DNA from 4 places in the Kribbella sp. C-35 genome. Region 4 is predicted to be linked to each of the others. Evidence: riboswitches for the same ligand, from Rfam matches in the RefSeq annotation. Region 4 holds a riboswitch; each other region holds the start of a gene.
What was found. A riboswitch is a leader RNA that binds a small molecule or an ion and turns the genes downstream of it on or off. The one in region 4 is predicted to bind thiamine pyrophosphate.
Positions count from the first base shown of each region.

Region 1 (7,156 bases), on a different contig from region 4:
GGCGGTCGGTCCGGTCGTCGGCGGGTCCCTCGTGGACGCGGCCGGCTGGCGGTTCATCTTCTGGATCAATGTGCCGGTGGCGGTGGCCGCCGTACTGATGACTGCCTTCTTCGTGCCCGAGTCGCGGGCCGCCGTGCCGCGGCGGATGGATCCGGTCGGGCAGGTGCTCGTCGTACTGCTGCTGGGCGGTCTGACGTACGGGATCATCGAGGGCCGGTCCGCCGGGTGGGGGTCGCCGCTGATCATCGGGTGCTTCACCGTGTGCGTGGTGGCGCTGGTGACGCTCGTGTACTACGAACGTCGTCGGGAGCAGCCGCTGCTGGAGCCACGGTTCTTCCGGAGCGCGCCGTTCTCCGGTGCCACGCTGATCGCGGTGTGCGGGTTCTCGGCGCTGTCGGCGTTCCTGTTCCTCAACTCGCTCTACCTGCAGTCGGTGCGTGGTTTCACTGCGCTGCATGCCGGTCTGCTCACGCTGCCGATGGCTGCGATGACCGTGGTGTTCGCGCCGGTGTCCGGTTGGCTGGTCGGCCACAGAGGTCCACGGGTGCCACTAGTGGTGGCCGGCGCCATGCTGACCGTGTCCGGGCTGCTGCTGTCGTTCCTGACCGCTACTACTGGCACTGTGCATTTGCTGGCGGCCTACCTGGTCTTCGGACTCGGCTTCGGCATGCTGAACGCACCTATTACTAATGCAGCAGTCTCCGGCATGCCCCGAGCCCAGGCAGGCGTCGCAGCAGCCATCGCCTCCACCAGCCGCCAAGTCGGCGCCTCACTGGGCGTCGCCGTCGCCGGCACTGTCCTTACTGCGCGGCTGGTCGGCTCGTTCGAGACCGGCTTCGTCGACGCGGCTCAGCTGTGCTGGTACATCATCGCGGGCTGCGGAGTATTGGTACTGGCGCTGGGCCTGATCACCACGTCCCGGTGGGCCCGTCGTACCGCGGAGGACCTCGTCAGGGTTGGATGATCTCGGCGCGGACCAGGGCTTTCAGGCGGCCGCGGAGGATCTTTTGGCGGCGCTCCTCGTCGGGGAACAGTTCTAGGTAGGCAGGGCCCTTGGCGGCGAGCAGGTCGTCGTCCAGGCGTCGTACCGTGCCCGCTGGGGCCCGGTGCGTCATGGCTGCCTGTACTGCTTCGCTGTCGATTCCTGTGAGGAGTTCGGTGAGCTGCTCCTCTGTGGTGACGCCGAGGCGGTGCAGGATGCCCAGGATCCAGGCGTAGTGCGTGGTCTTCGCGTGCGGCGCGTCCGGGTAGCGGCGGGTCAGGTACGTCGTCAGCGTGGCCGTCGTGAGGTCCAGCGGGGCCTTGTCCGATGCCGTCGCGGCCAGCTCGCGGTACAGCCGGTCGATCTCGGTGAACTCGTTGTCGGCGAGCTCCATCAACGCCGCGGCCAGCAGGAACCGCCGGTCGAACTCGGGCTTGCGGTCCGGCGGGATGTCCAGCTTGTACCGGATGTCGTGCTCGAACTCGGCCCACGCGTGCTGGACCGCCGTCCGGACCTGGATCTCCATCACCAGGTTCTTCAGTACGGCGTACTCCGGCAGCTCGCGGCGGTGATCGTTCAGCCGGACCAGGTAGTGCTTGCTGGCGTACCCGAAGACGCCCTGCGCCCGGGTGTGAGCGCCCATGTCGGTGTGCTCGACGATCTCGAACTCTTCCTCGATCACCTCACAGACCCGGTCCACCGCCTCGACCAGGAACGTGATGACGCGGGCCGCGACCAGGTCGGTGATCTGGTTCAGCGGATCGTCGTACTTCGGTCGCGTGGGGTCGTCGGGATGCGGCTTCGACGCCTTCGCGAGGAACGACTCGGGGTCCTTGGCCCGCGCCGTGGCGGTCAGGTAGTTGATGCCTTCCTCTTCGCCGATCAGCTCGTTGATCAGCGCCTCGAGCTTGCGCGCGCCGCCGACGTACTGCTGATGCACCCGCTCGTACAACGCACCAGCCTGCGGAACCCACTCCACCATGGGCGGAACCCTAGGGCATGAGGTCGCTCGTGGTGTCTATCGGTTTCTAGTGATTTCACTAGAGAGTCGTAGAGACCTGTCGCGACACGCTCTCGTCGTTGATCGGTCAATCTACGGAAAACGCTAGACGGCCTCATACAGTGAAAGCATGGATCCGATCCGGAATCCCTATGCGCCCGGCGCCGGTCAGCGGCCGCCTGAGCTGGCCGGACGCGACACCGAGGTGCGGCAGTTCGAGGTGGTCCTCGAACGGGTCGCGGCAGGCAGGCCGGAGCGGAGCCTGGTGCTCAGCGGACTCCGGGGCGTCGGTAAGACGGTGCTGCTCAACACACTGCGTTCGCAGGCGATCAAGCGGGCGTGGGGCACCGGGAAGATCGAGGCGCGACCCGACCAGAGCATCCGGTTGCCGATCGCGCAGGCGCTGCACACCGCGATGCGGGAGCTGGGACACCGGCACCGCGACGACGAGAAGGTCGACCAGTTCAGCGCCGTACTGAAGGCCTTCGCGTTGCGTACGGCGGCGAACGACCGGAAGGGGATCCGCTGGCATCCGCCGGTGGACGTGGCCGCCGCGAAGGGCCGGGCCGACTCCGGTGACCTGGAGATGGACCTGATCGAGCTGTTCGCCGACGCCGCGGACCTGGCGGGTGATCTGACCGTCGGGGTCGGGCTGTTCATCGACGAGATGCAGGACATCAGTGCGGATGACCTGTCCGCACTGTGCGCGGCTTGTCACGAGATCTCGCAGCAGAGCGCGCCGCTGGTCGTCGTCGGCGCGGGCCTGCCGCATCTGCCCGCCGTACTGTCGGCCAGCAAGTCGTACTCCGAGCGACTGTTCCGCTACATCCGCGTGGACCGCCTGGCGCGGGAGGCATGCGACCGGGCGCTGATGGTGCCGGCGGAGAGCGAAGGCGTGCAGTACGACGAGGAGGCGCTGGACGAGCTGTACGCGCAGACGGACGGGTACCCGTACTTCGTCCAGGCCTTCGCCCACTCGACCTGGGACCACGCGCCGACCTCACCCATCACCATCAAGGACGTCGCCGTCGCAGGCCCCGAGGCGTCCGCCGAACTGACCGTCGGCTTCTTCGGCTCCCGCTACGAACGCGCCACCCCCGCGGAGCGCGAGTACATGCGCGCCATGGCCGAACTAGGCATCGGCGTAGACGACGGCTCCGTCCCCACCGCCGAGGTAGCCAACACCCTCAACCGCAAACCCCAGTCCCTCTCCCCCGCCCGCGACGGCCTGATCAAGAAGGGCTTGGTCTTCTCCGCCGAACGCGGCACAGTCGCCTTCACCGTCCCCCACTTCGGAAAATTCCTGCGCACTCGCACGGCTTAACGAAACCGGGCTTTCGTGCGGTCGCAGGTATCGGTAGGGTCACGGGTTATGACCACCCGGCGGAGCGGCCAGCGCGGACACACGTCTGGGCGGCGGGGTGGGCGGCATAGTCGGCGGAAGTCGTACAAGGGGCAGTGGCTTGTGGTGACTGCGTTGGCGGTGCTGGGGACTGTGGTGGTGGCGCATCCGGATGTCGCGCACCGGAACAGTTTGGCGGCGCAGGCGGTTGCGGGGGTCAACGATGTCGCCAAGGAGGAGCCGGTGACGTCGGTCACGCCCTCGGTGACGCCGGTTCCGATTGCCACGCCGACGCAGAAGTTCACCACTCCGTTGCGACCGGCACCGACCCTGACGCGCAAGCCGAAGGGTGCGAAGCCGAACGTTCTGGTGTCGACCGGGAAGCTCGGCGTGGTGCCTGGGTCCAACAAGGCGACCGGTGTGCGCGGCAAGATGACGTACCGCGTGGAGATCGAGCAAGGGGTGTCGGTGAACGGCGCCGCGGTCGCGGCAGCCATCCACAAGACCCTGACGGACCCGCGCGGCTGGCAGGCGGTGCACCCGGTGAGTTTCGAGCGGACGGACCGTGTCGACGCCGACCTCCGGATCATCCTGGCCACGCCGACCCTGACCGACAAGCTCTGTCTGCCGCTCGACACCGGCGGTGAGGTCTCCTGCCGGGTCGAGGACCGCGTGGTGCTCAACGCGAAGCGGTGGCTCTACGGGATCCCGGCGTACAACGGGAAGGTCGACCTGTACCGCAGCTACCTGGTCAACCACGAGGTCGGGCACGCGCTCGGCCACGGGCACTCGACCTGCACCACTCCGAAGACCCCCGCGCCGGTGATGATGCAGCAGACCAAGGGTCTGGCCGGCTGCCTGCCGAACGCCTGGCCGACGGTCAAGGCGACCTGAGAAACTGGGTACGACGGGAGGGAGTAAGCGATGTCGTCACAGGACTTCCCGACGTACGGCAGGGACGATCAGCCCGAGCAGCAGGGGCCTGGCGAGGATCAGCACTACGCGCCACCCACGCCGTACGGCGGCGGCACGTACGGCGCCGGCCACGCGCCTCAGCCCGATCAGTTCCCGTATGCGCAGCCCCAGCCCTACGGAACGCAGCCCCCGGCGCAGGGCAACCCGGCGTACCACCAGCCCCCGGCCTATCGCCCTGGCGCACCGTACGGCGCCCCAGCGAGCCCTGAGCCACATGAGCTCCCGACGTACGGCCGCGAGGAGCACTCGCGTGACCCACGCGCCGCTCGGGTTGTAGGCCTGGCCGCGTTCATCGCCGCGATCTACGGGCTGCTGGTCGTCTCTGTGCAGCGCGTCGCGCTCCGGGAGATCTCACAGGCGCCAGGCTCGCCGCTGAACCACCCGCTCCGCACGGACGTACTCGACGCGGTCGGCCAGCTGTTGCTCGTGGTAGTCGGCACAGCCGCGCTGGTGATGTGGGTCCGCGACGTACTGGCCCGCTACAAGGCCGGTCGCCGGCCCGACCCGTCCGAGCTGGCCGGTCTGCTCCTGGTCGCGGTCTCCATCGTCCCGATCCTGGTCTGGCTGATCATGGTGCTGTCCACAGGTCTAGGTGCCAGCGACGGCACGGTCCACCGGCTGCCCACGGCGTACGGCTGGGGTGGTTTCGGCCTGCTCGTCCTCGCCGTCGGGCTCTTCCTCGGGTACCGCGAGCTCAAGCCCGACGTAGCGAACCCGGTCGTCAAAGGCGCCCCGGCGAAGGCTCCCTGGGAGTGAACGCACCTGTCGTCCTCGTGCCCGGCCTGGGCCTCGGCCCGGAGTCGTACGCGCGGACGGTCGAGCACCTCGTCTCGCCGTACCACGTGGTCACCCTGCCCGGGTACGGCGAACCGGCGGGCTCCCGTGAGGACCTGCACCCTCGTGCCCTCGCGGTAGCGCTGGCCGGGAAGATCCGCGAGCGGTCTGTGCTGGTCGGCCACTCGGCGAGCTGTCAGATCGTCGTCGAGCTGGCGATCCGCTACCCCGAGCTGGCCCACGCGCTCGTGCTCGCCGCGCCGACCGGCGACGTCCGGCTGTCGAGTTGGGTCGACCGCGCGGTCCGGCTCGTCGGCTCCGCGATCCCGGACGCGCCGAAGCTGGTCCGGATCAGTCCGCAATACGCCCGTACGACGCTGCCGTCGATCGCCCGCGCCAGCGAAGCGTCGAGGCACCACGACCTGGCTGCAGTCATGCCCCACGTCCAAGCGCCGGTGATCCTCGTCCGCGGCCGGCATGACCTCTTGTGTACGGCGGAATGGGTCGAACGGCTCGCCGAACTCAGCCACGGCGAGGCCCGCACGCTGGACTCCGGGGCCCACATGCCGGTCGTCACGAACGGCCCGGAGCTGGCCGCTCTCATAGAACGAGCAGTCACTCTTCCGGAAAGTAGCTGACGAGTTAAACTCAGGAACACAAACCTATGCGGGAGCTCGCACCGAGGATGCGCGGGCTGAGAGGGCGACAGCTGGGTCGCCGACCGCCTGAACCTGACCGGGTAATGCCGGCGTAGGGATTGGGGTCACTCATGACCGATACAGCTGTTCGTCCTGCCGGCACCACCGAGGCGCCGCTCGTCCTCACCACCGATGCGCCGCGCACGCTCGGGTTCTTCGACCAGTTCACGCTCTGGGGCAACTTCGGCATCTCCCTGTTCGGCCCGGTGACCGGTGCGCTCGTGGCGGCGTACACGGGCTCGCTCTGGCAGGGGCTGCTCGCTGTGGTCGTCGGCTGCGGCATCGGTGCCCTCGTGCTCGGCGGCGCGGCCGTCTTCGGGTCGCAGACCGGTGCGCCCGCGATGGCGAGCCTGCGCGGTCTGTTCGGCCGCCGCGGCTCGATCGCGCCGACCGTGCTGAACATCGCGCAGAACGTCGGCTGGGCGACGATGGAGATCATCGTGATCTCACAGGCCGCGGTCGCGGTCACGAGCGAGCGGTGGCGCTGGCTGTTCGTCGTACTCGCCGGAATCATCGCGACCGCGATGGCGGTCCGTCCGCTCGGCAGCGTGAAGATCCTGCGGAAGTTCATGGTCTGGCTGGTGCTGCTCGCGTCGGTGTACCTGTTCGTGCAGGTGCTCAGCAAGCCGGTGCACGCGTTGCCGCAGGACAGCGTGTTCGGCTTCTGGCCGGCCGTCGACCTGGCCGCTGCCGGCGTCGTGTCCTTCGCGCCGCTGGCCGCGGACTACACGCGGCACTCGCGGACCAACAAGGCCGCGTTCAGTGGTTCCGCACTCGGCTACGGTCTGGCCGCGATCGCGTACTACGCGCTCGGTGTCGTCGCTGTGGCGACGCTGCAGACCAACAGCGAGGACGTGATCACCGCACTGGTCACACTGCCTGCCGGTGCGATCGCGCTGCTCGTGCTGCTGGTGGACGAGGTCGACGAGGCGTACGCGAACGTCTACTCGACCACGATGGCCGCGCACAACCTGATCGGCCACATCGACCGGCGGTGGATCTCGGTCGCGATCGGCGTACTCGCCACCGGTATCGCCCTGTTCGTCGACCTGGGCAACTACACCCAGTTCCTGTACCTGATCGGCTCGGTCTTCATCCCGCTGTTCGCGGTCGCGATCGCGGACTTCTTCGTGGTCAGCAAGATGAAGTGGGACGTCTCCGATACGGCGAAGTTCCGCTGGCAACCGACCGCCGCCTGGCTGATCGGCTTCGTCGCCTACCAGTTGGTGAACCCCGGCACCGTCTCCGCCTGGTCCCCCTTCTGGGCCAAGATCCAGCAGGCCCTCTTCAACCACCAGCCGGTGCCGGGCTGGCTCGGCGCGACGTACACCTCGATCATCGTCTCGATGCTGGCCGCCGTGCTACTCGGCCGCATCGGCCGCAGG
Region 1 is NZ_JAJPWG010000001.1:2,396,329-2,403,484, forward strand. Features, by position in the region: gene ACLJOO_RS12145 (MFS transporter) at 1-964, shown strand, start outside; gene ACLJOO_RS12150 (GTP pyrophosphokinase family protein) at 951-1,964, opposite strand; gene ACLJOO_RS12155 (ATP-binding protein) at 2,113-3,306, shown strand; gene ACLJOO_RS12160 (DUF3152 domain-containing protein) at 3,355-4,218, shown strand; gene ACLJOO_RS12165 (hypothetical protein) at 4,249-5,055, shown strand; gene ACLJOO_RS12170 (alpha/beta fold hydrolase) at 5,052-5,711, shown strand; TPP riboswitch at 5,730-5,847, shown strand; gene ACLJOO_RS12175 (purine-cytosine permease family protein) at 5,843-7,156, shown strand, end outside.
Region 1: linked by a shared signal. The riboswitch ahead of ACLJOO_RS12175 (purine-cytosine permease family protein) and the one ahead of thiC (phosphomethylpyrimidine synthase ThiC) in region 4 are both predicted to bind thiamine pyrophosphate.

Region 2 (7,156 bases), 140 kb from region 4:
CCACGCGATCGGACGTTGCCCCACGTTCCGATCGGAAGGTGCGGTCTGCTCATCTCTGTTCTCCAAGGTCCAGCTGCATGTGGCAGCTCAACGGCTGGGCGGCCGGAGAACAGGCGAAACGAGCAGTGCGAACGGATGCGGTACGTCGCTGAACAACGCGCAACTAGCCGCCTGTGGTGACTCTACGTATTGGCAGAGTAAAAGCAGACCCCATGATCCCGGTCGAGGTGCCGATGTGCGCCTGACCTGCGGAAACTGGTAGGCCCCGTGGGACTCGAACCCACAACCCGCGGATTAAAAGTCCGCTGCTCTGCCAATTGAGCTAGAGGCCCTCATCTGGTGAGGGGAACAGTGTGTCAGGTTTGGTGGGGGTTTGCTTGGTGGGGGGTTGGGGTGAGGGGTTGCGTGGCGGGCGGGGTGGTGGTACAGATCGGAATTCGCTCGGGTGGTCCGGGTGCTGACAAATCCTGCCGCGGGGGGGAACCGACGGCGGGTTTGGGGGGATGGATCGTGTTGTTGCTTCGTGCTGCGTTGGGGTCGGTTGCGGTGGCGGCGCTCGTTGGAGGGTGTGGGGCGGATTCGGGTACGTCGGGGGTGGGTGAGCCGGCTGCGATCGCCAGCCTGACGCCCGCGCCGGTCAGTACGGCGACATCCACGCCGCAGACGTCCGCTACGCCTAAGACGACGCCCAAGGCGAGCGTCAAGCCAAAGGTGATCACGACGAAGGAGGTCGTGGAGTTTCGGGTGATTCCGTTCAAGAAGAAGACGGTGACGGATGACTCGTTGCCGAAGGGTGAGCGGACGGTGCGTACGGCGGGGGTCAACGGCACGCGGCGGCTCGTGTATCGGGTTACCTATGTGAACGGCGTACAGACGGCTAAGCGGATGGTCCGGCAGGAGGTGGCGAAGGAGCCGCGGTCGCAGGTGACGGCGGTCGGTACGAAGGTCGAGGAGCCGGAGGAATCCGGCGGGTGCGATCCGAACTACTCCGGTTGCGTTCCGATTGCCAGTGACGTTGATTGCTCGGGCGGGAGCGGGAACGGACCTGAGTACGTCGATGGTCCGATCGATGTCGTCGGCACCGACAAATATCGCCTCGACGCCGACCACGACGGGATCGCCTGCGAGTGAACTGTCAGTCGATGACGGCTGTGGTGATGCGGCGTGGGGTGATGTCGAACATCGAGTCTTCGGGTGGGTTGGCCAGGTAGGCCGCGCGGTGTTCCTCCGGTAGGTACTTCTCGACCATCGCGTTCAGCAGGTCGGCACTGAGCGGGAGGAAGCGCGCCACGCCCTGCATGTTGACGTACTTCGCTGTCGGTCCGTCGGCGGACTGGATCGAGAGGGACAGCTCACCCGTGCCGGTCCGGTGCAGTCTGGTCTTCTTCGACTTGGCCGGCGTCATCACCTGGAATCTGTTGTCGTCGGGCAGGTGGCGGAACCACACCGGCGTCACATGCGGCGACCAGCCCGGGTCGTCGACCGCCAGCACGGCCACCAGCGGCTGCGCCAGGAACTCTGCTACCTCGTCGTCGTCCATCGCTCGAAACCCCATGAAAACCACGCTCCCACCCGCCACCGACAATTCGGCCATACTTCGTGTCGTGACTGAAAGCGAGGCGCGGTGCTCACCTATGTCCTGAACTCACAGGATCTGGCCGACGTGCGGTTCGCGGTCTCGCCGGTCGCGGAGATGGTGCTGTCGTTGCGCGCGCTACGGGATCCCGGCCGTTTCCCGCTGCAGCTCGGCTGGGTGCGCGCCGTACAGCCGCAGGTCACCGCCCTGGACTGGTCCGTACTGCGGTGGCTCGTCAACGACACCATGGGCAGCCCGGACTTCCTGACGCCACGACCGACCTCGCCGCTCACCCAGCTCTCCGACGAGCTCGACGTGATCGCTAACGTCAAACCGGACACCTTCGAGCGACAACTCGTAGCGGTCAACGGCGAGCTACCGGAAGACCTGACCATCGACAAGGTCCTCGAGGCACTCAGCCAGTACTGGGACGCTGTGATGGCGCCGTACTGGAGCCGCATGCGCACTCTCCTCTCCGCCGACATCAGCTACCGCGGTCACGTCGTCACCCAGCAAGGGACCGGCGCCATGCTCAACGGCCTCGGCCCAGCGATCACCTACGCCGAAGGGCTCCTCAAGGTCGACCGCGTGGCCGAGCAGAGCCGCACCGAACACGTCGACGGTCGCGGGCTCGTGCTGCAGCCGACCCTGTTCGGACCGCACGCCGTCATCCCGTTCGACCCGGGCGCCGAACCGCTGCTCGGCTACCCGCCGCGCGGTCAGGCCCATCTGTGGTCCGTCGTCGAGCCGCCGTCCCGCCACGACCTCGCTCAGTTGATCGGTACGCCGAGAGCACACATCCTCGAGCTCCTCACCCATCCCCGTACGACGACCGACCTGGCCGGCGAACTGAAGGTGACGCCGTCCGCGGTGAGCCAGCACCTCCAACTACTACGCCGTACCGGGCTCGTCGAACCGCAGCGCACCGGCAAACAGGTCCTCTACCGCCCGACGGAGCTCGCCGCCCTCCTCACCGGCACGCAAGTCGACTGAGCCGTCAGCTATAGTCGAGACGTCCGCGGGAGCTCGCAGGAAGTGGGCTGAGAGGGTGACTGCACCGTCACCGACCGCTGAACCTGAATCGGGTAATTCCGGCGTAGGGAGGAAGCGATGGAATCCGTCTGGGTGAACGGTACGGCGATCGACGTACCGCCGGGCAAGTCGGTGGCCGAGCTGATCGCGGAGTACTCCGATCGCGCCACCGGGATCGCGGTCGCGGTGAACCAGAACGTGCTGACCAAGGCTGAATGGGCGCAGACCACCCTGCGGCCGGGCGACCGGGTCGAGATCGTCAGCGCGACGCAGGGAGGCTGACCATGGATGATCCACTGGAGCTCGGCGGGCGCACGTACACGTCGCGGCTGATCATGGGGACCGGCGGTTCGGCCAACCTGGAAGTGATGGAGGAGGCATTGATTGCCTCCGGCACCCAACTCACCACGGTCGCGATGCGCCGCCTCGGCACGGGGCACGAGGGCTCGGTGCTCGACGTACTGAAGAAGCACGGCATCGACGTACTGCCGAACACGGCCGGCTGCCACACCGCGGCCGAGGCTGTACTGACCGCGAAACTGGCCCGCGAGGCGCTCGGGACCGACCTGATCAAGGTCGAGGTCGTTGCCGACGACCACCTGTTGCTGCCGGACCCGTTCGAGCTGCTCGATGCCGTGGAGGCCTTGGTGGCCGACGGTTTCACCGTGCTGCCGTACACGAACGACGACCCGATCCTCGCCCGCCGTCTCGAGCAGGCCGGGTGCGCGGCCGTGATGCCGTTGGCCGCACCCATCGGTTCGGCGCTCGGCATCCGCAACCCGCACAACATCGCGCTGATCGCCGAGGCGGCGAACGTCCCGGTGATCGTTGATGCCGGCATCGGTACGGCGAGTGACGCCGCGCTGGCGATGGAACTCGGATGCGACGCGGTCATGCTCGCGACCCCGGTGACTCGTGCTGAGAAGCCTGCCCTGATGGCCGCCGCGATGCGCGACGCCGTCTCGGCCGGCCGGAACGCACGCCTCGCCGGCCGTGTGCCGAAGCGATGGCAGTCGGCGTTGGCGTCGTCGCCTACAACTGGTCTGCCAACGTTTTAGCCTCCGCCGCGTCCACCGCGCGGTCCAGCAGCAGCGCGGTGAGCGACAACGTCAGGTCCTGGTTGGGCTGCAACGTCAACGGCTCGTCCCACGCGAGCGCCGGGCACGCGCCGACGTACTCGGTGGTGCGCAAGAACCACGGCCACACCTGATCCGGCTGCAGCAACAGCAAACTGACATTGCCCTGCACGAATGCGAGCCACGGACTGCCAGATCCGAAGGCGGCGTCCAATCCTTCACCGTCGGCGCTCAGGACCGTCGTCGGCGCGGACGGCAGGCGCCAGAAGATCCCGCCGTACCCCGCGCCCTCGCGTCCACAAGTCGCCGGGCTGTCGATCCGGATCGAGCCGTAGCGCGCCGTCAGCACGCTCCGCCAGTCCAGGCGCCAGCCACCGAAGGCGAGGTCCCCGGCGAGACACCGGCGTTCGACGAGTTGCGGTCGGCCCTGCTCGTCGTACCAAGTGATGTCGTCGACCAACGAGCGATCGTCGACGGTGACGCCGCGGCTGCGCTGCTGACCGTGGTTCGTCAGGAGGGTCGGGCCTTGACCGCGGACATAGGTCCGGCCGCCCCAGTGTGAAGTGCCGTTGACCTGCGCGACAGACAGTGAGAGTCCGTAGTGGTGGCGATGGTCCACCGGGTTGACCTCGGTCAGCGGGTGTCCGCCGAGCGTCCGGACCGGATGCAGGTACGGGCGCGGCGCGTGCACCTGCGGCATCCGCCGGCCGAACTCGTACCGCGCGAGCAACCCCGCCGAACTCCCGAGCGCGAAGATGTCCCCCTGCTGCAGCCACCCGATCTGATCAGCCGACGCCTGAGAACGCGGCTCCTGCGGCACCGGACCAGTGCTCGCCCGCACCGCCAGCCGCAGCTCGGGTACGGCGTCCGTCTCGCCCGCCCCAGCCGCGATCGACGCGTGCAACCGCTGCCACGCGAGTTCGCCGAGGTCCGTCTGCGGCACCCGGACAGTCGTCAGCGACGGTACGGCGAACCGCGCGAGCCCGATGTCGTCCATCCCGGTCACCGACAGATCAGCCGGTACGGCGACCCCGACCTCGTTGAGCCGCGCCAGCAACCCGAACGCCACCAGATCGTTGAACGCGACGACCGCGGTGACCTGCGCTTCGAGCACCCGCTCCACCGCGGCGTACCCGTCCTCGATCGACCGGCCGCACTCGAGCCGGACGAGCTCGAGTCCCGGGATCTCCCGCTCGGCGACCGCGAGCGCCTGCAGCCGCAGCACGTTGGACGCGCTCGCCGCCGGGCCGGACAGGAACGCGAGCCGCCGGTGTCCGAGGCCGACCAGATGATCGACGACGATCCGTACGGCGCGGCCGTAGTCGACCACCACCGACGCGACCTCCGCCGGCCCCTGACGGTTGACCAGGATCACCGGCTGCACCTGCGGCAGGAGCTCGAGCAGCCGCTCCTCGTCCATCCGCGGCGAGACCATGATCAACGCGTCGCAGCGCCGCCGGGCCTCGATCGCGATCCCCGCCTCGGCGTCCGGGTCCTCGTCGGTCTCGGCGACCAGCACCTTGTACCCGGCCGCCGCGGACGCGTTCGTGATGCCGCGCAGGATCTGCTGGAACAGCGGGTTGCCGAGGTCCGGGACGACCAGCGCGACCATGTTCGTCCGGCCCAGGGACAGGCTGCGGGCCAGATCGCTCGGCCGGTAGTTGAGCCGCTCCGCCGCGGCGCGCACCCGGGCGACGATCTCGGGTGCGACACTGAGGCGCCCGTTCATCACCCGGGACACGGTCGCCCGCGACACCTCCGCCGCCCGCGCGACGTCGGCAATCGTGATCGAGTCCTTCGGTGTCCGTCCCACCCCCGTATCCTCTCCCGATGGAAACCGGTTTCTCAACCCCTGTCCGGGGTATATGTGGTCCATGAGTGAGCTGGAGTATCCGCAGGTGCAAGGCGTTGCCCCAGGCAACGGTTACAGCCACGTGGTGACCGGGACCGGCCGATGGGTGGCGATCTCCGGGCAGGTCGCGCTGGACGCGAACGGGCAGTTCGTCGGCCGCGGTAGTCCGCGGGTGCAGGCGGAGCAGGTCTTCGCGAACCTGGCGCGCTGCCTGACAGCGGTCGACGCGACGTTCGAGAACGTGGTGAAGCTGACGTACTTCGTCACCGACGTCAACTACCTGCCGGAAATCCGCGTGGTCCGCGACAAGTACATCCCGGGTCCGAAGCCCGCGAGTTCGGCGGTGCAGGTGGCGTCACTGTTCAGCCCACTCGCCCTGCTCGAGATCGAGGCCTTCGCAATCGTCTAGCGCAGTACGTCGACCGCCACCCGAGCGACCTCGCCGATCGCGGCGTCGACGCGCGGTTGGCGGAGGTCGCCGCGGGCGGCGAGCGTGAGAACCGCGATCGCGAACGCCGCCCCACCGGGCAGGGTGACCACGCCGGCCTCGTGCCGCAACGCGCCGAACGTGCCGGTTTTCCCCGCGACGCGTACGCCGTCGTACGGGAAACCGGACGCCAACCGGTGCAGGAAGATCTGCCGGTGCATCGTCGCCTTCACGAACTCGGTCTGCCCGGCCGACAGCAACTCCCCCGCCCACAACCGCCGCAGCAACAGGGTCAGGTCGCGCGCACTGGCCGCTGACCCGTTCGCAGCCTCGTACACCCCGGCCGGATCGGTCCGGTCGTTGTCCGCGAGTACGGCGAGGGCCGCGTCCGCATCGTCGGCACCCGTACGGCGTTGCAGGTCTCGCAGGTTGGCCGCCGTACCGCGTCGGACCCAGGTGCGGCGCAGACCGAAGGACTCGAGGATTTCGGCCAGCCGACGCAGCCCGACGATGTCCAGCAGCGCATCGGCCGACGCGTTGTCCGACACCGTCGCCATCGACAGCGCCAGATCGCGCAGCGACACCGTCACCGGATCCGCGAACGTGGACAGCCCGGTGGGTCCGGCAGTCCGCGCCGACGGCTCGAGCGTCACGCGTTCGCGCGGATCGAGCTCCCCCAGGTCCACCAGTCGGCAGAACCCGGCGAGCAACGGCAACTTGTAGACCGACGCCAGCGGTACGACGGCGTCGGCGTCGAGGTCGACGGACGCTGCAGGGTCGTCGAGCGAGACCGCGTGCATCCAGCCGCGGACACCGGCGTCCTCGAAGATCCCACGGATCCGGGCGTTCACGATGCCAGCGCTTCCGTGAGCTGAGCCATCACGTCGTTCGGGCGGAGGAACGGCGTACGGGTCCTCGACCAGACGAGCCGGAGACGCAACGGCAGCGGATCGTCGGCCAGTCGGTGCCGCCCGACACCAGGTGCGATCAGCGCCGGGTCGGCGGTCACCACGATCGCCTGCCCGGCGGCCGCCATCGCGAGTCCGGCGCGCTCGTCCGTCACCACGACCGTCCCGCCGTCCGGCCGGTGCAACGCCAGCGTGTCCAGGAAGAGGTCCCGCGCCGCCGGCGCCTCGGCCCGCGGCCGCACCGCGATCGGCAGCCCTTTCAACTGCCGCAACGCCACGATCTCA
Region 2 is NZ_JAJPWG010000003.1:554,959-562,114, reverse strand. Features, by position in the region: tRNA gene ACLJOO_RS22565 (tRNA-Lys) at 257-332, opposite strand; gene ACLJOO_RS22560 (G5 domain-containing protein) at 595-1,131, shown strand; gene ACLJOO_RS22555 (pyridoxamine 5'-phosphate oxidase family protein) at 1,136-1,555, opposite strand; gene ACLJOO_RS22550 (DUF5937 family protein) at 1,625-2,569, shown strand; TPP riboswitch at 2,585-2,696, shown strand; gene thiS (sulfur carrier protein ThiS) at 2,687-2,890, shown strand; gene ACLJOO_RS22540 (thiazole synthase) at 2,893-3,666, shown strand; gene ACLJOO_RS22535 (DUF6807 family protein) at 3,641-5,497, opposite strand; gene ACLJOO_RS22530 (RidA family protein) at 5,559-5,945, shown strand; gene ACLJOO_RS22525 (serine hydrolase) at 5,942-6,814, opposite strand; gene ACLJOO_RS22520 (LysR family transcriptional regulator) at 6,811-7,156, opposite strand, start outside.
Region 2: linked by a shared signal. The riboswitch ahead of thiS (sulfur carrier protein ThiS) and the one ahead of thiC (phosphomethylpyrimidine synthase ThiC) in region 4 are both predicted to bind thiamine pyrophosphate.

Region 3 (7,156 bases), on a different contig from region 4:
GTGCGGCGGTCCAGGCAGCCACCCACAGCGTCTGTGCATGCGCCGCGTCGAAATCACCGGCCTTGTGGGCGGCCATGGCGGCCTGGTGCGATCGCCAATCGCCCATCGCCGCCCGGCCCGTTGCCAGCGCGTCGCCGACGACCTGCGCCCGCCGCTTGCACACGCTGAGTTCGCTCGAGGTTGCAGTGACCGCGGAGCACACTCCGCTCAGAGTCGCCAGGACCTTGGCGTCGTCGTCGTACCGCTGGAGGTCGGCGGGCCCGGCCAGCCGGGTGCCCTTCCAGATCGCTGACACCTTCGGCTTGATACCGGCCAGCAGCTCGGTGCGAGCCTGTACGTGTTCGGCCCAGTGCCCGATCCCGACCCTGGCGGCGGCGAGCACGTTCTCGGCTGCGGCCAACTCGCGGGCGCATCCGGACATGGCATCTTCACCGGCGGAGACCGACCTCGCCGAGCCCAGCGGGCCGATCGGCAAAGGGGCCAAGCTGCTCACGGTCGCCTCGCCTGGCGTGTTCTCGGTCATCACGACCTCTCTCCCCCCGAGAGAGCCGAACGCTCTGCATACTGCCAATCGATCAAGCGTTTGGGAACCAGAACGCGCGAAGCTGCAGGTATTTGCAGCGACACCTGTCAATGAGTCACGAGCTTGCTACGAAGAGCATCAGCAAGGTTCGTCGGTGGAACTGGTCGGCATGGGGCGCCGACCGTGTTGGCGCCGGCGTTGTGTTTATGACGTTGCCGCAGACGGGTCCTCGTGGGGTCGCCTGGAACTTGATGCCGCCGTCGGCGTTGCAGGTGATGAGGTTGCCGTAGGCATCGTTCAGTGTTCCGTCGGTGGGAGTGTCGCCGCCGAACCGGATGCCCGCGAGCTGGTCCGGCCCTCTGGTCGCGGCTTCGCCGGCCGGGTGACGGCGCCTGGTGCCTTCAAGCCGGTCTCACCGGGGGCAGACTGCGGTTATGGACACATGGATAACAGTTGTCGGATCTGGCCAGGCCAGTGCGCCTCCCGACGTACTGCGGATGTCACGCCAGCTCGGGCGGATCGATGCGAAGCTGCCCGGACTCGAACGCGAGCCGTGCGCACGCAGCTGTGCTCAGGTGTCGCACCCGCGGATGGGCGGGTTCTTGCCGTGGGCAACTTTGACTGGTCGGACGTTGTCTTCGTGCAGAGAGAGGAGGGTGTGCGGCCCGAGCCGATCAAGCCAGAACTGCCACCTCCAGGGTCAATAGAGGCTCGGTGGGCGATTGATGGGGTTGTCAGCTGGCGTGGTCTTGTCTATCGTGGCGCCTGGTTGGGAGAACAGCCGGGCGGCCAAGGGTGCCGCCGGTTGTCGACGGAGATCGAGGATCCCACCGCCTCCAGGTCATCTGTGGTACTGCGCTGTGCCGCGCTCGGCCTGATCAGTCGTGGTCCCGACTCGCCACACCGTGCAGATCCCGCCGCCGAGCCAGCACATGCGAACGCTCAGGGGTGAGAACAGTGGCGTGGACGATTCATTACTGCGGTGATCGGCGTAGAGGCAACGAGGAGCTGATCGGCGGGGCGGGCTGACGGGCACAGTGGTGCTGGCGCCGCGAACGAGACTCACGTACGTCGACAGGCACGGGCACCCGATCAATCGCAGTACTTGGCTCGCCTTGTCTGCCAGGCGTGAATACGTGGTGATCGAGTCCGACCGCGTGGGCGGGGGTCGTCACCGCATTCAGATCATGACGATCTGGGTGGGTTTGAGACCGCCGATCTTCGAGACGCTGGTCCACTGCGCAGGGAGCAGCCGGCCGCGTCGATGGATCTGGGCAAGCCTGGTGGAGGCACAAGCCGGCCATGTGCAGATCGTCGGCGAGCTGACCACTCGCGGTGGCGTGTTCGCGGAGGAGGAAGCACCTGGGAACTCGTGACCGGGCAGGGGCGAGAGTCTCAGACGCTCCGTTTGTGTGCGGCCAGGAGGGCGGCCCGGGTCAGTCCTGGCGTTTCTCTCCGGGGCGTGCCTCGAGTGCGGGTCAGTCGCCGAATGAACCGTTGGAATCGTCGTCCGGAGCGAATGTGCGGCTGTCGACCGGCGCTTGTCCGGTCAGTTTGGTGATGAGGTCGGCGGCGACGTCCCGCAGCTTGCGGTTGGTGTTCTGCGAATGGCGCCGCAGCAGTTCGAAGGCCGTCCTGGCATCGCATTTCTGCTGGCCCATCAGCAGGCCGAGCGCCTGGTCGATCACCGATCGCGAGGCCAATGCCCGCTCCAGTTGCTCGCTCAGATGTAAATGTTGCACCGCTCGTGCCGCGAACGCCAAGGTGGTAGCGGCCTGGTCGGCGACGGCGGCGGCCCGTTCCCGATCCGCCTCGCTGAACGAGTTCGGCTGGTCATACCCGTAGAGATTCAAGGCGCCGATGATCTGGTCGTCGACGACCAGCGGGAAGCTGAGCGACGCGGTTACCCCGAGTTCGAGTGCAGAATCGCGGTAGCGGCGCCACCGGTACTCGCTCGCCTGGTCCGCGACGTCGACCACCTCGCCGTTCTCCAAGGCGTCCAGGCAGGGCCCTTCACCGAGGCTGTACTGCTGCTCGTCGATCAACGCGGCCCGTGAATCACTGGTCACGATCGTGTGAGGCTGCCCGTCGTACCGAGCGGTCATGCCGCACGAGGCCTGCGGCTGCACCACCTTGGCCGCCATGCCCGCCAGCTTGACGAGCAAGTCCTCCAGTCCGGGACCGTTGAGCAGCAACGAATGCACTGAGCCCAGCACATCCACAAGAGGCTCGTCACTTCGACCATCTGTAGCCACGGCGCCACCCGTTCGTGCCTTGACCGACCTGCTCCCCGCCGCAGACTGGGCCCTGGGGCGGAGGGTGGACAGCAACAGATGAACAGTGACGGCAATTCAAACGCTACGCCGCTTGGCGGCGAGAACGACGTCGTACGTCGCGATCACCCAACCCCTTGGTCGGCTGGTCGGGTCTTTGAGCGAAGGCATCGACAGAAAAGACCTGCGAGACGGTTTCCCTTCGCCGGCATTGTCCGGATCAGGTACTTGGGGTCGCCCAATGGTCCTAAGATCGTCAGGCCTCTCAGCCTTTCGGCTCCCTCGCCCGCCTCGCAGGCCAATTCAATCTTGACTCCGGGAGCAGTCGGCGTCAACAGGGATGAACCCCCGACTTCACTGGGCGGCACGCCGTCGCGGATGTCGGCCCGGCCACGCACCTCGTCGGCCTTGCTCGAGGCGCACAATGACGGAGTGGGTACTGCGATCGAGGTCGAAGGGCTCGTCAAGCGGTACGGCGGCAAGTTGGCCGTGGACGAAGCGTCGCTGTCGGTGGCAGACGGCGAGGCCTTCGGCTACGTCGGTCCCAACGGAGCCGGCAAGACGACCACGATCAGGTGCATGCTCGGCTTCGTCCGGCCGTCGGCCGGCCAGATCCGCATCCTCGGGCAGGATGTGGCGTCCGATCTCAACGCAGTGCTCGCCGATGTCGGGCACCTGCCGGGTGAGTTCGGGTTGTGGCCGCAGATGACCGGGGACGAGTGCCTCGACTACCTCGGTGCGTTGCAGCGGCGCCCACTCGTCCGGCGGCGGGAGCTGTGCGACCGGCTGGAGCTGTCGCAGGCCGACCTGAGGCGCCAGATCCGGATGTACTCGCGGGGTATGAAGCAGAAGATCGGCATCATCCAGGCGTTCCAGCACGAACCACACGTGCTGGTGCTCGACGAGCCGACGGAGGGTCTCGATCCGGTCATGAAGGAGCGGTTCGTCGGGCTGCTCGCCGAGCACCGCCAGGCGGGTGGAACCGTATTCCTCTCATCGCACATCCTCTCTGAGGTGGAGGAAACGACCGAGCGGGTCGCCGTGCTCAAGGCAGGTCGGATCGTGCGGACCGGCGCGACCGCGGACCTCACCGGTGAACGCGTGCGCCACTGCACCCTTGTGCTCAAGCATCCGCTCGCCGCCGGCGGGCTGGACCTCGACGGTGTCTCGGAACTGCAGAGCGACGGCCTGCTCCATCGATTCGAGTTCCGTGGGGACATGGAGCCGCTGATGCGACGGCTCGGCGCGCTCGCGGTGCAGGAGTTCGTCTGCGAGCCGGAGCACCTCGCCGAGACGTTCTTTGAGATCTACGGCGACTCCGGTCAGGGTCGGGCGTCATGAGCTCGGTCGTGCTCCGCCATACCTTGCGGCAAGTACGCCGTACGCTCGGTGTGCTGTCCCTCGGCGTCGGCGCCTTCTTCTACCTGGTCCTCCTCGCCTCATCATCGTTCACGAGCGAGGCGCCGAACCTGCCCTTCTTCCAGTCGCCGCCCAAGGCCATGACCGCGTTCCTCGGTGGATCAGCCGACTTCTTCCACGCCGACGGATGGCTGAGTGCCGGGATGACCCATCCTGTCATTCTGTCGTTGCTGACTTCTGCGGCGTTGCTGGTCGCCGCCGGGTCGGTGGCTACGGAGGTCGAGCGGGGGACCATCGACCTCGTGCTCGTTCGGCCTGTCGGCCGCGTGCCATTCCTGCTGGCCAAGGCGCTCGCCTCGATCGTGGCTGTCTCCGCCGCGGAGGCGGGAGGCCTGGCCGGCGTACTCGTCGCCAGGCAGACGATCAGCGGGGTCCGGGACCTGTCGATCGGCTCTGTGCTCCGCGCCTTCGCCGGTTCGTGGCTGCTGTTCGTGGGCGTCGCCATGGTCGGCGTCCTCGTATCGGCCCGGTCGAGCCTGCGCGGACGCGCGATCGGCGTCACCGTCGGCATCGTGGTCGCCTGGTTCTTCATGAACTTCATTGCACTGCTCATCGACGGCATCAGTGGCCTGCGGTTCGCTTCTCCGTTCCACTACTTCCGGCCCATCGACCTGGTCGCCGGCACTCTGCCCGGAAGTGACCTACTGGTTCTCGCAACGATCCCGCTGGTCGCCCTGCTGTGGGCTGTCGCCGAGTTCACCCACCGCGACCTCACCCGCTGATCATTGCCGCTGGCAACCTTCTGAGTCGCAGGGTCAGGTGAGCCGGGTGTCGGCGGTGGGACCGGCGCCCTCGAGGCTGCGGAGTCCCTCCAGCGCGACGGTGAGCATGGGGATGTCGACCTCAGGTGCCGCGTGGAGCTGCTCGCCGATGAGCGCGAAGATGCCGGTCAGGAATGCGAGGTCCGCGCCGGTCACTTCCGTGGCCTGCACCACGCCAAGCGAGAGGGTGAGTGGTCGATCCCAGACCCCGACATCATCAGGGCCAATTAGCGGCAGCGCGACGGCAAGCCGGGGACGACCATCTCACCGGGTGCGCGTGCGCTGACGCCGGATGACGCCGACGCATGACCCAGCCGGCGGCTTGTTCGCTCTTCAGCCGGCCCAGGGGAGTAGCCGACGGTGACGCTCTGGGTCGCGCAGGTCGGCCAATGATTGCTTCTCGAGTTGCCGGACCCGTTCCCTGGTGAGGCCGAGCCGATCGGCGACCTCGGCCGTGGTCCGCGGTCGACCGTCGTGCAGGCCGTAGCGCAGCGTCAGGATCAGTGCCGCGGGCGCGGAAAGCGTGTCGACAACGTCGCGCAGTTCCTGGCGGAGTGCCTGTGACTCGATCAGCTCGGTCGCCTGCTCGCCGCTCAGCGGATCGACGATGAGATCGCCGATCTGGGTGTCCGCATCGGCTCCCACCGGCGTCTCCAGGCTCATCGTGGCCCGGACGTGCTGCCTGAGCTCCGTCACCCTGCCTGGGGTGAGCCCCGCATCGGCAGCGATCTCGCCCGCGGTGGGACTCCGGCCGAGGCTCACCTCCAGCCGGCCTTCGGCCCGCCGTACCCTGTTCAGCTCGTCGACGACGTGAACAGGCAGCCGCACAGTCCGTTCCGTGTCGGCGATGCCGCGATGGATCGCCTGCCGGATCCACCACATCGCGTAGGTGGAGAATTTGTTGCCCCGGGTGTAGTCGAACTTCTCCACCGCGCGGATCAGGCCGAGGTTGCCCTCTTGGACCAGATCAAGGAAAGCCAGTTCGCTCCACGAGAAGCGCTTGGCCACGGCAACGACCAGCCGCAGGTTCGCGCGGATCATCTGGTCCTTGGCCAGTCGACCGTCGTACGAGATCGCCTCCAGGACACTGACACGGTCCGGATCCAGCTTACTGTTCGCCCGGGTGAGCAGCTGACCGGCGTACAGGCCGGCCTCGATCCGCTTCGCCAACTCCACCTCGTCGGCGGCGGTCAGCAGCATTGTCCTGGCCACCTGGTCGAGGTAGCGGCCGACCAGATCGACCTCGTCATGCGGTTGGAGCGGCTCCATCCGCCCGTTGGCGTGCATCGCGATCCTCCATCACCACGGTACCTCTGTGTGGCCGACGGAAGCAGCTGCGACGGCTCCAGCCCGGAACGGCTGCGGTGTTCCTTGCCTCGCCAACTCTCGCGCCTTCTCAAGTTCACAATCTCCGGCTTACGCTGCAAATGCTCGGGGATCCAGGAACTCGCGACTGCGAGCCGAAGGATTTGGGGGAGCTATGCGTCCGACCCGTGCCACTTCGTTGTTGACCGTCCTTGCTTGGGGGGGTGTCCTCGGCGCGGCGCCGGTCCTCGGGGCCTCGGTGGCCGGCGCGAGCACCGGTCCGACCGGAATCGGTGCCGCTCAGCATGCGCTGCTGTTCTCCTCCGACGGGATGCGACCGGACTTGATGGAGAAGGTCTTGTCATGAGGACCACCACGGACCCCCTCCCGACCGCGAGCCAGGCATTGGTCGCCGTACGGGCGTTCTCCGTCAACCGCGGTGAGCTGGCACTCCTGGCCGCCCGAACCGAGGGCTGGCGACCAGGCCAAGACATCGCCGGCGTAGTGGTCGAACCAGCCGCCGATGGAACTGGACCCGGCGCCGGCGCAAGAGTCGTAGCTCTGGCAGAGGACAGCGGCTGGGCCGAACTCGCCGCGGTGCCGACCTCTCGACTGGCCGAACTGCCCGACGAGGTCGACATCGAGCACGCGGCGGCGTTGCCGCTGGCCGGACGAACCGCACTGAACACGATCCGTCTCGGCGGCCGAGCACAGGGGCTTTCTGCTCACACTCGTTACCGAGGAGACGATCAACGATGTCAAGCAGATGACGCCCGGACATGCGCTCGAAGAAGCACAGAATCTGAACGACGCGAAACCACCGCGGACGCGGGAGGACTTCGACGCCATGCGGAAGGTGGCAGAGCGTGGCTAGA
Region 3 is NZ_JAJPWG010000004.1:517,977-525,132, forward strand. Features, by position in the region: gene ACLJOO_RS28295 (hypothetical protein) at 1-523, opposite strand, end outside; gene ACLJOO_RS28300 (hypothetical protein) at 1,711-1,899, shown strand; gene ACLJOO_RS28305 (GAF and ANTAR domain-containing protein) at 2,002-2,745, opposite strand; TPP riboswitch at 2,977-3,090, opposite strand; gene ACLJOO_RS28310 (ABC transporter ATP-binding protein) at 3,229-4,137, shown strand; gene ACLJOO_RS28315 (ABC transporter permease) at 4,134-4,937, shown strand; gene ACLJOO_RS28320 (hypothetical protein) at 4,971-5,147, opposite strand; gene ACLJOO_RS28325 (RNA polymerase sigma factor RpoD/SigA) at 5,310-6,263, opposite strand; gene ACLJOO_RS28330 (hypothetical protein) at 6,582-7,010, opposite strand; gene ACLJOO_RS28335 (hypothetical protein) at 7,148-7,156, shown strand, end outside.
Region 3: linked by a shared signal. The riboswitch ahead of ACLJOO_RS28305 (GAF and ANTAR domain-containing protein) and the one ahead of thiC (phosphomethylpyrimidine synthase ThiC) in region 4 are both predicted to bind thiamine pyrophosphate.

Region 4 (7,156 bases):
ATCCTGTACGCCATCTTCATCGGCGGTGCCAGCGCTGCGACCAGCGATGGCACTCTCTCCGAGGGCGAGAGTGCCGGCTTCCTCGGCGCGTTCTTCGCCGTCATCGGCCTCTCGGTGCTGATCACGGTTCTCTACGAACTGCTGCTCACCGCATTCAAGGGCCAGACCGTCGGCAAGATGGTCATGGGGATCAAGGTCGTTCGTTCGTCGGACGGTCAGGTTCCTGGCTTCGGCCCGGCCTTCATGCGTTGGCTCCTGCCGATGATCGGCTCCTTCCTCTGCTACGTCGGTGCGCTGCTCGTCTACCTGTCGCCGCTTTTCGACAGCTCTGGGCGTGTGCAGGGATGGCACGACAAGGCTGCAAACACGCTGGTGATCGGTACTCGGTAGTCAGCTGAGGATTGGGAGGGGCTGTGCTGAATCCATTTGAGCAGGACTGGTGGGATGCGTGGAATCTGTGGAGCGCATTGGGCCAGGGTGTTCAGTTGCAGCCTCTCCCGCCGCCGGTGCCGTTGAATCCCGGCGAACATGCGTACGCCGTCGAGCCCTGCGAAGTGCAACGCTACGACGGTTTACGGCTCGCCTACGGGAACGCGGACCGCCATGCGGCTGCAGCTCAGTGGCGCACAATTGACAACGGCACGGCGGTTCTGACGCCGTTTCGCGTATGTCTACTGACCAGGCCAATGCCTCAGGACTTCGGGTTGGCCATGGTGACTCGCATGTGGACCGAGCATGACGGGACCGTCCTCGCCTACGGGGACACTCAGTACAAGCTGCGGGTGCCGCGGCCGGTCTGGTTCGACGTCATGCTGAACCACGTCGCGTTCAACCGGCGGATCGACCTCGTCGTCCCGCCCTTCGTGCAGGCCGCGTGGCAGCGCGCCGGCCTGATCAGGTGACCGGCGTCAGAAGTTTCGTAGTACGCCGAAGATCAGCAAGGCGCCCAGGGCAACCTTCGTGAGGATTGCCACCGCTCGTGGGCTGAGGCGCTGCCGTGGCAGGTTGAGCCAGCCGGCGCGGGACAGTGACCAGGCGAGGACCTCGTAGCCGATGGCAACGCCAATGAGTGGGCCGAGGATCAGGACCGCGGCGTTGAAGTGCCAGGCGGCGTTCAGGTCGCCTTCGAGGAGTGCCGCGGCCATTCTGGTCGCGCCGCAGAACGGGCAGTCGAGACCCGTCAGCGTGTGCAGCGGGCAGGGGATGCCGAGACCGGACACCCGGTAGATCCCGGCCAGCGCGAAGCCGCCGATCCCCACTCCGGCGAGTCCCCAGACGCGGCGATCGACAGGTTTCACCGGTCCTTGTGGACGGGGCATCACCGCGAAGGTCACACGCCAACGGTAACCCCGATACAGTGTGCATCGATCGACTGGGAGACGGATTCCGATGAGCACACCGATGCCGCCCGACGACGACCGGCCGCAGGACCGGCCCTACGGGAACGAGCAGCCGGGCTACGGGTACGGGCAGCAGCCGGGGTACGGATACGGGCATCCGCAGCAGCATCCGCAGCAGGCGCCGTACGGGCCGGGCTACGGGCAGCCGTACGGCACGGCGTACGGCCAGCAGCCCTATGGTGCCTATGGCTACGGCTACGGCGCTCCGATGCCTCCGCTGGCCGACTGGGGCCCTCGGGTCGCTGCGTCGCTCATCGACAGTCTGATCGCATTGGCGCCGCTCCTGATCGGGTACGGCGCTCTGATCGCGAACGTCGTCGCGCGCCGCGACAACCCTTACCCGTACGACAGGCCGCAGTGGTGGGCGATCATCCTTTTCCTGGTGTGCCTCGTCGCCAGCATCGCGCTCAGTCTGTGGAACCGGGTCTTCCGGCAGGGACGGACCGGCCAGAGCGTGGGCAAGAGCGCCCTGCACATCAAGCTGATCGACGCCGTGACCGGAGAGCCGATCGGCGCCGGCCGGTCCTTCCTCCGCGACTTCCTCAGCGGCCTCTTCAACAACGCCTGCTTCCTGAACCTCCTGTGGCCCCTGTGGGACGACCAGAAGCAGACGTGGCACGACAAGGTCGTGAACACCTACGTGGTGCGCATCTGACGTCAGTGCGAGCGTAGGAGACCGGCGCAGGCCACTGCCCACAGCACACTGCTGAAGGTGCCGATGATGAAGCGTTCGGCAACGGCCTGCGGTGTGACCGAGGCAGGCTGATCGGGACTGCGGAGCTCGGGGTACCTGGCCAGTCCCTTGATCGCCAGCACCACAGCGATGCCTTCCGGCCAGCCGGCAACCAGTGATGCGTAGATGGCCATTCGCTCGAGCGCACCGATCAGTGCGCCGCCACGCAGTACCTCACCGGCCTTCTGCGTCGACTGGGCACGGGTGCTCCTCCGGTCGGCCAGAGCCATCACAGAGGTCGTCAGCGGACCGCCGCCTGTCACTGCCAACGCTCCGGCCAGCAGGAGCAGTACGTTCCACCAGCGCTCGGGCCAGCCGTCTACTCCGTGTCCAGCGAGCAGTAGCACGCCGACTGCGGCCAGGCAGGCCAGCATGACGCTACTGATGACGATCTCGAGGGTGGAGCCGGACGACCTGGGCACCCATGCGAGTACGGCGAGGACCAGGGCGGCGCCGGTCAGCGACAGGACCAGCGCCGTCACGCAGCAGCCCCGGCGCCGAGGAGATCCGCGGCCAGCACCCGTCCGCGCTGTTCCTCGGCGAAGCCCGCGGCCTGGGCGCGTTGCGTCACCGCCGACTGGCTGATGCCGAGTTTCACGCCGATCTCCCGCCTCGTGAGTCCTTCGCCCAACAGGTCCGCCACTGCCCAGCCACGGTCACTGCGACGCCGCAGTACGGACGCCATCAGCCACAGCACCGTCTCCACCTGCTCTGCTCTGCGTGAGTCCGCTCCGACCACGTTCACGTGGTGCTGACTGGACTTCGCCCGCGTCACCGCCTCCCGCGCGAACACGTACGCGTCGCCGCTTCCGGCGCGGGTGCTGCGTGGCAGCGGTTCGGTGACCTCACCGACGCCGAGTCCGACATACCAGTTGTCCGACCGCAGCAGTTCGACGATCACGTCGACGGTCGGCCGGGCCTCGGACAGCACGCCCTGCACCTCGTCGCCGGCGGTCCGCTCGAACTTCCGCAGCAGTCCGCTCCGCCGCGGCCGGCGGTTCAGGGAGTTGAGTAGCTCAGGTACGAGATCGCTCGTGCTTCGGCTGCCGCGCTGATCTACCGTGAGAACGAAGACCATCGCCCTGCACCTCCTTCTGAACGGCTTAAGGCTACAGTCTTATTCACGTAGAGTGAAGGCCAAAACCTGAATCGGTTCAGCCAGTTACTCCCCGTATCCGGCCCGGAGCCAGGTTCACGCCGGGCCGGACGGGCGCCGTACTCAGTCCGTGATCGGTAGATAGAGCTTCTGGTCAGTGGATTTGAAGGTCTCCGACATCTCGGCGAAGCCGGCCTCGATGGCCTCGGTGGAGGTCAGCCCACGTTCCTCGGCGTACGCGCGGATGTCGGCGGTGATCCGCATCGAGCAGAACTTCGGCCCGCACATCGAGCAGAAGTGCGCGGTCTTCGCGGGCTCGGCCGGCAACGTCTCGTCATGGAAGGACCGGGCGGTGTCCGGATCCAGCGAGAGGTTGAACTGGTCCTCCCAGCGGAACTCGAACCTTGCCTTGGACAACGTGTCGTCCCAGGACTGCGCACCCGGATGCCCCTTGGCCAGATCGGCTGCGTGGGCGGCGATCTTGTACGTGATCACGCCGGTCTTCACATCGTCACGATCGGGCAGGCCGAGGTGCTCCTTGGGCGTGACGTAGCAGAGCATCGCCGTACCCAGCCAGCCGATCTGTGCCGCGCCGATCGCCGATGTGATGTGGTCGTACGCCGGCGCCACATCGGTTGCCAACGGCCCCAACGTGTAGAACGGCGCCTCCCCGCACAGCTCCTCCTCGAGCCGGACGTTCTCCGCGATCTTGTGCATCGGCACGTGTCCGGGGCCTTCGATCATCACCTGTACGTCGTGCTCCCAGGCGATCCGCGTCAGCTCCCCCAGCGTCCGCAGCTCGGCGAACTGCGCCTCGTCGTTGGCGTCCGCGATGCAGCCCGGGCGCAACCCGTCCCCGAGCGAGAACGTCACGTCGTACTCGCGGAGAATCTCGCACAGCTCCGCGAAATGCGTGTACAGGAAGGACTCCTGGTGGTGCGCCAGGCACCACGCGGCCATGATCGACCCGCCGCGCGACACGATCCCGGTGATCCGCCGCGCGGTCAGCGGCACGTACCGCAGCAGTACGCCGGCGTGCACGGTCATGTAGTCCACGCCCTGCTCGCACTGCTCGATCACGGTCTCGCGGTACACCTCCCACGACAGCGCCGCCGGATCGCCCTTCACCTTCTCCAGTGCCTGGTACAACGGCACCGTCCCGATCGGCACCGGCGAGTTCCGCAGGATCCACTCCCGCGTCTCGTGGATGTTCTTCCCGGTGGACAGGTCCATCACGGTGTCCGCGCCCCACCGGGTCGCCCAGACGAGTTTCTCCACCTCTTCCTCGACCGAGCTGCTGACGGCGGAGTTGCCGATGTTCGCGTTCACCTTCACCAGGAACTTCTTCCCGATGATCATCGGCTCGCTCTCCGGGTGCCGCCGGTTCGCGGGGATCACCGCGCGCCCGCGCGCTACCTCCGCCCGGACGAACTCCGGATCGAGTCCCTCCCGTAAGGCGACGTACCGCATCTCCTCGGTGATCACTCCGGCCCGCGCGTGCCCGAGCTGGGTCCGCGGCTCGCGCCCGGCGATCCACTCGCGCCGCAACGCGGGCAGACCGGCCTGTACGTCGATCCGCGCCGACGCGTCGGTGTACGGACCGGACGTGTCGTAGAGGTCGAAGTGCTCGCCGTTGGTGAGATTCACGCGGCGCGCCGGTACCCCGAGCTCTCCGCGATAGATCTTCTCCGAGCCCGAGATCGGGCCCGTGGTGACGGCCGGACGGATCGTGCTGACATTCACCATGCTGCTGCTCCCTACGCCGGAATTACCCGGACAGGTTCGGCGGTCGGCGGCGCCGGCCAGGTGTCGATTCCTGGTCCAGCCGCCCTCTCAGCCCACTACGGTGCGAGCTCCCGCGATCTCCAGTTGTCACCGGACACATTAGACGAACCCTGTAGGTTCTAGAGATGCGAGACCTCGTCTATCCGCCTGTCGTCGCTTTCGCGAAGACCGCGTTCACGGTGCTGGACCTGAAGATCCGGCGTACCGGGACGGAGCACGTGCCGCGCACCGGCGGGGCGCTGATCGCGATCAACCACGTCAGCTACGTCGACTTCATCCTCGGCGGGTACGGCGCACTTCCGGCGAAGCGGCTCGTCCGGTTCATGGCGAAGGAGGTGCTGTTCCGCAACCGGTACTCCGGTCCGTTGATGCGCGGGATGCACCACATCCCGGTGGACCGGGACGCGGGCGCCGCGTCGTACCAGCAAGCGCTGGAGTACCTGGCGGCCGGCGAGCTGGTCGGTGTGTTCCCGGAGGCGACGATCAGCCGCTCGTTCGAGCTCAAGGAGTTCAAGTCCGGCACGGTGCGGATGGCGGCGGAGGCCGGCGTACCGGTGCTGCCGATGATCCTGTGGGGCACGCAGCGGATGTTCACCAAGGACCACCCGCGGGACTTCACCCGGCACCGGCCGATCTCGATCAGCATCGGCGCGCCGATCACCGTGACGCCTGACGACGACCCGGCCGAGGCGACCGCGCACCTGCGGTCCACGATGGCCGGGATGCTGGACGAGACCATCCGCGCCTACCCCGAGCAACCGGCCGGTGCCTGGTGGTTGCCGGCCGCGTACGGCGGCAGCGCGCCGACGCCCGAAGAGGCCCAACGGCTGGACGCCGAGGAGCTCGCCCGGCGGGCAGCCAAACGTCAGTAACCGGACCAGACCTTGACCCTCGGGCCGGTACGAGGGTACGAAGTCTCTCGTTGACAGAGCAGGAACCTGGGGGGTCCCTGTGCGGCGGGCGACTGCGGTGGCTCGCGTACGAGAGCGGGCGGGGATGGTTTTGTTCGATTCACCGGAAGAGCTGCATCTGTTCGACCCGGGGGCGCTGACGCCGGCCCCGCACGTGGCCGAGCACATCCCGGACGCCGGGGCGTTCTTCGTCGACTGGGCGACCCGGGGGCTGGCCGCGGATCGCGCCCGGGAGATCGAGTCCGCGGTGAACGGCCGGCGCAACCAGAACGGCTGGTTCCCGCTCGAGTCGCTGGACAGCATCGGCCGCAAGGGCTTCTGGCGCGGCCCGCTGACCTACCTCGCCCGGATGACGGCCGACGACGCGAGGATCCTGCAGGAGTGGGCCACGGACGGCCTCGGCGGCGACCAGTCGAACCGCATCGAGGCGACCGTCGACCACCTCCTCCACCAGCAGGGCCACGCCGCCGCAGCCACCTGGGCGGTCGCCGTCCGCCCACGCACGTACCTGGACGCAGAGGTCCTCGGCGACCGCCTCTTGGCCGCCTGGGAGTACAACCTCGGCTCCATCCGCGCCAAGGACGTAGCCAAGTCCGTACGGCGCTGGAACCGCTAGAGGGGGTCTGGGGGCTCTGCGCCGTAGCGAGCAGGTGCTCGGCGGAGTGCCTCGGTGAGCGGGAGCGGAGGGGTCGATGTGGTTTCATCGTTCCCTTCGCTCCCGCTCGGCGAGGTGCCCGCCGAGTGCCGCGCAGTAGGCGCAGAGCCCCCAGACCCCCTCCTAAGACTGCTGTACGACGGGCAGCCGCCAGACCGCCCGTCGTACAGCTCAGTGGAACTGCGGGATGATCAGGTACAGCCCGTAGAGCACTGCCGCCAGGCAGGCTGCGAAACAGAGCGCAGCCACACCTGTGTCCATGAAGGACGGCTGCCGCTTCTCGTCGATCGCCACGGCCCGCCGCGACATAGCGGTCACACCGAACGCGAACAGCACCGCCAGGCCGACACCGAAGAGCAGGCTGACCAGTGCGACCTCGCCGAGGCCACTCCAGTTGATGTGCATCGCCGTACTCCTCTCAGGCCGCCGCAGCGGTGGTGGACGGGGTGGAGCTCGGGTACTCGTTGACGTTCTCCGACGTCACCGGGCGGCGCCGGGACGCGGCGTAGATTCCGCCACCGGCCGCGACCGCAAGGACCGCGATGATGACGACGCCGATGTTGCCGGAGTCGGCGA
Region 4 is NZ_JAJPWG010000003.1:692,086-699,241, reverse strand. Features, by position in the region: gene ACLJOO_RS23250 (RDD family protein) at 1-390, shown strand, start outside; gene ACLJOO_RS23245 (hypothetical protein) at 723-902, shown strand; gene ACLJOO_RS23240 (DUF2752 domain-containing protein) at 909-1,298, opposite strand; gene ACLJOO_RS23235 (RDD family protein) at 1,390-2,055, shown strand; gene ACLJOO_RS23230 (hypothetical protein) at 2,058-2,615, opposite strand; gene ACLJOO_RS23225 (transposase) at 2,612-3,211, opposite strand; gene thiC (phosphomethylpyrimidine synthase ThiC) at 3,353-4,975, opposite strand; TPP riboswitch at 4,966-5,099, opposite strand; gene ACLJOO_RS23215 (lysophospholipid acyltransferase family protein) at 5,140-5,886, shown strand; gene ACLJOO_RS23210 (hypothetical protein) at 6,011-6,541, shown strand; gene ACLJOO_RS23205 (hypothetical protein) at 6,752-6,985, opposite strand; gene ACLJOO_RS23200 (anion permease) at 6,999-7,156, opposite strand, start outside.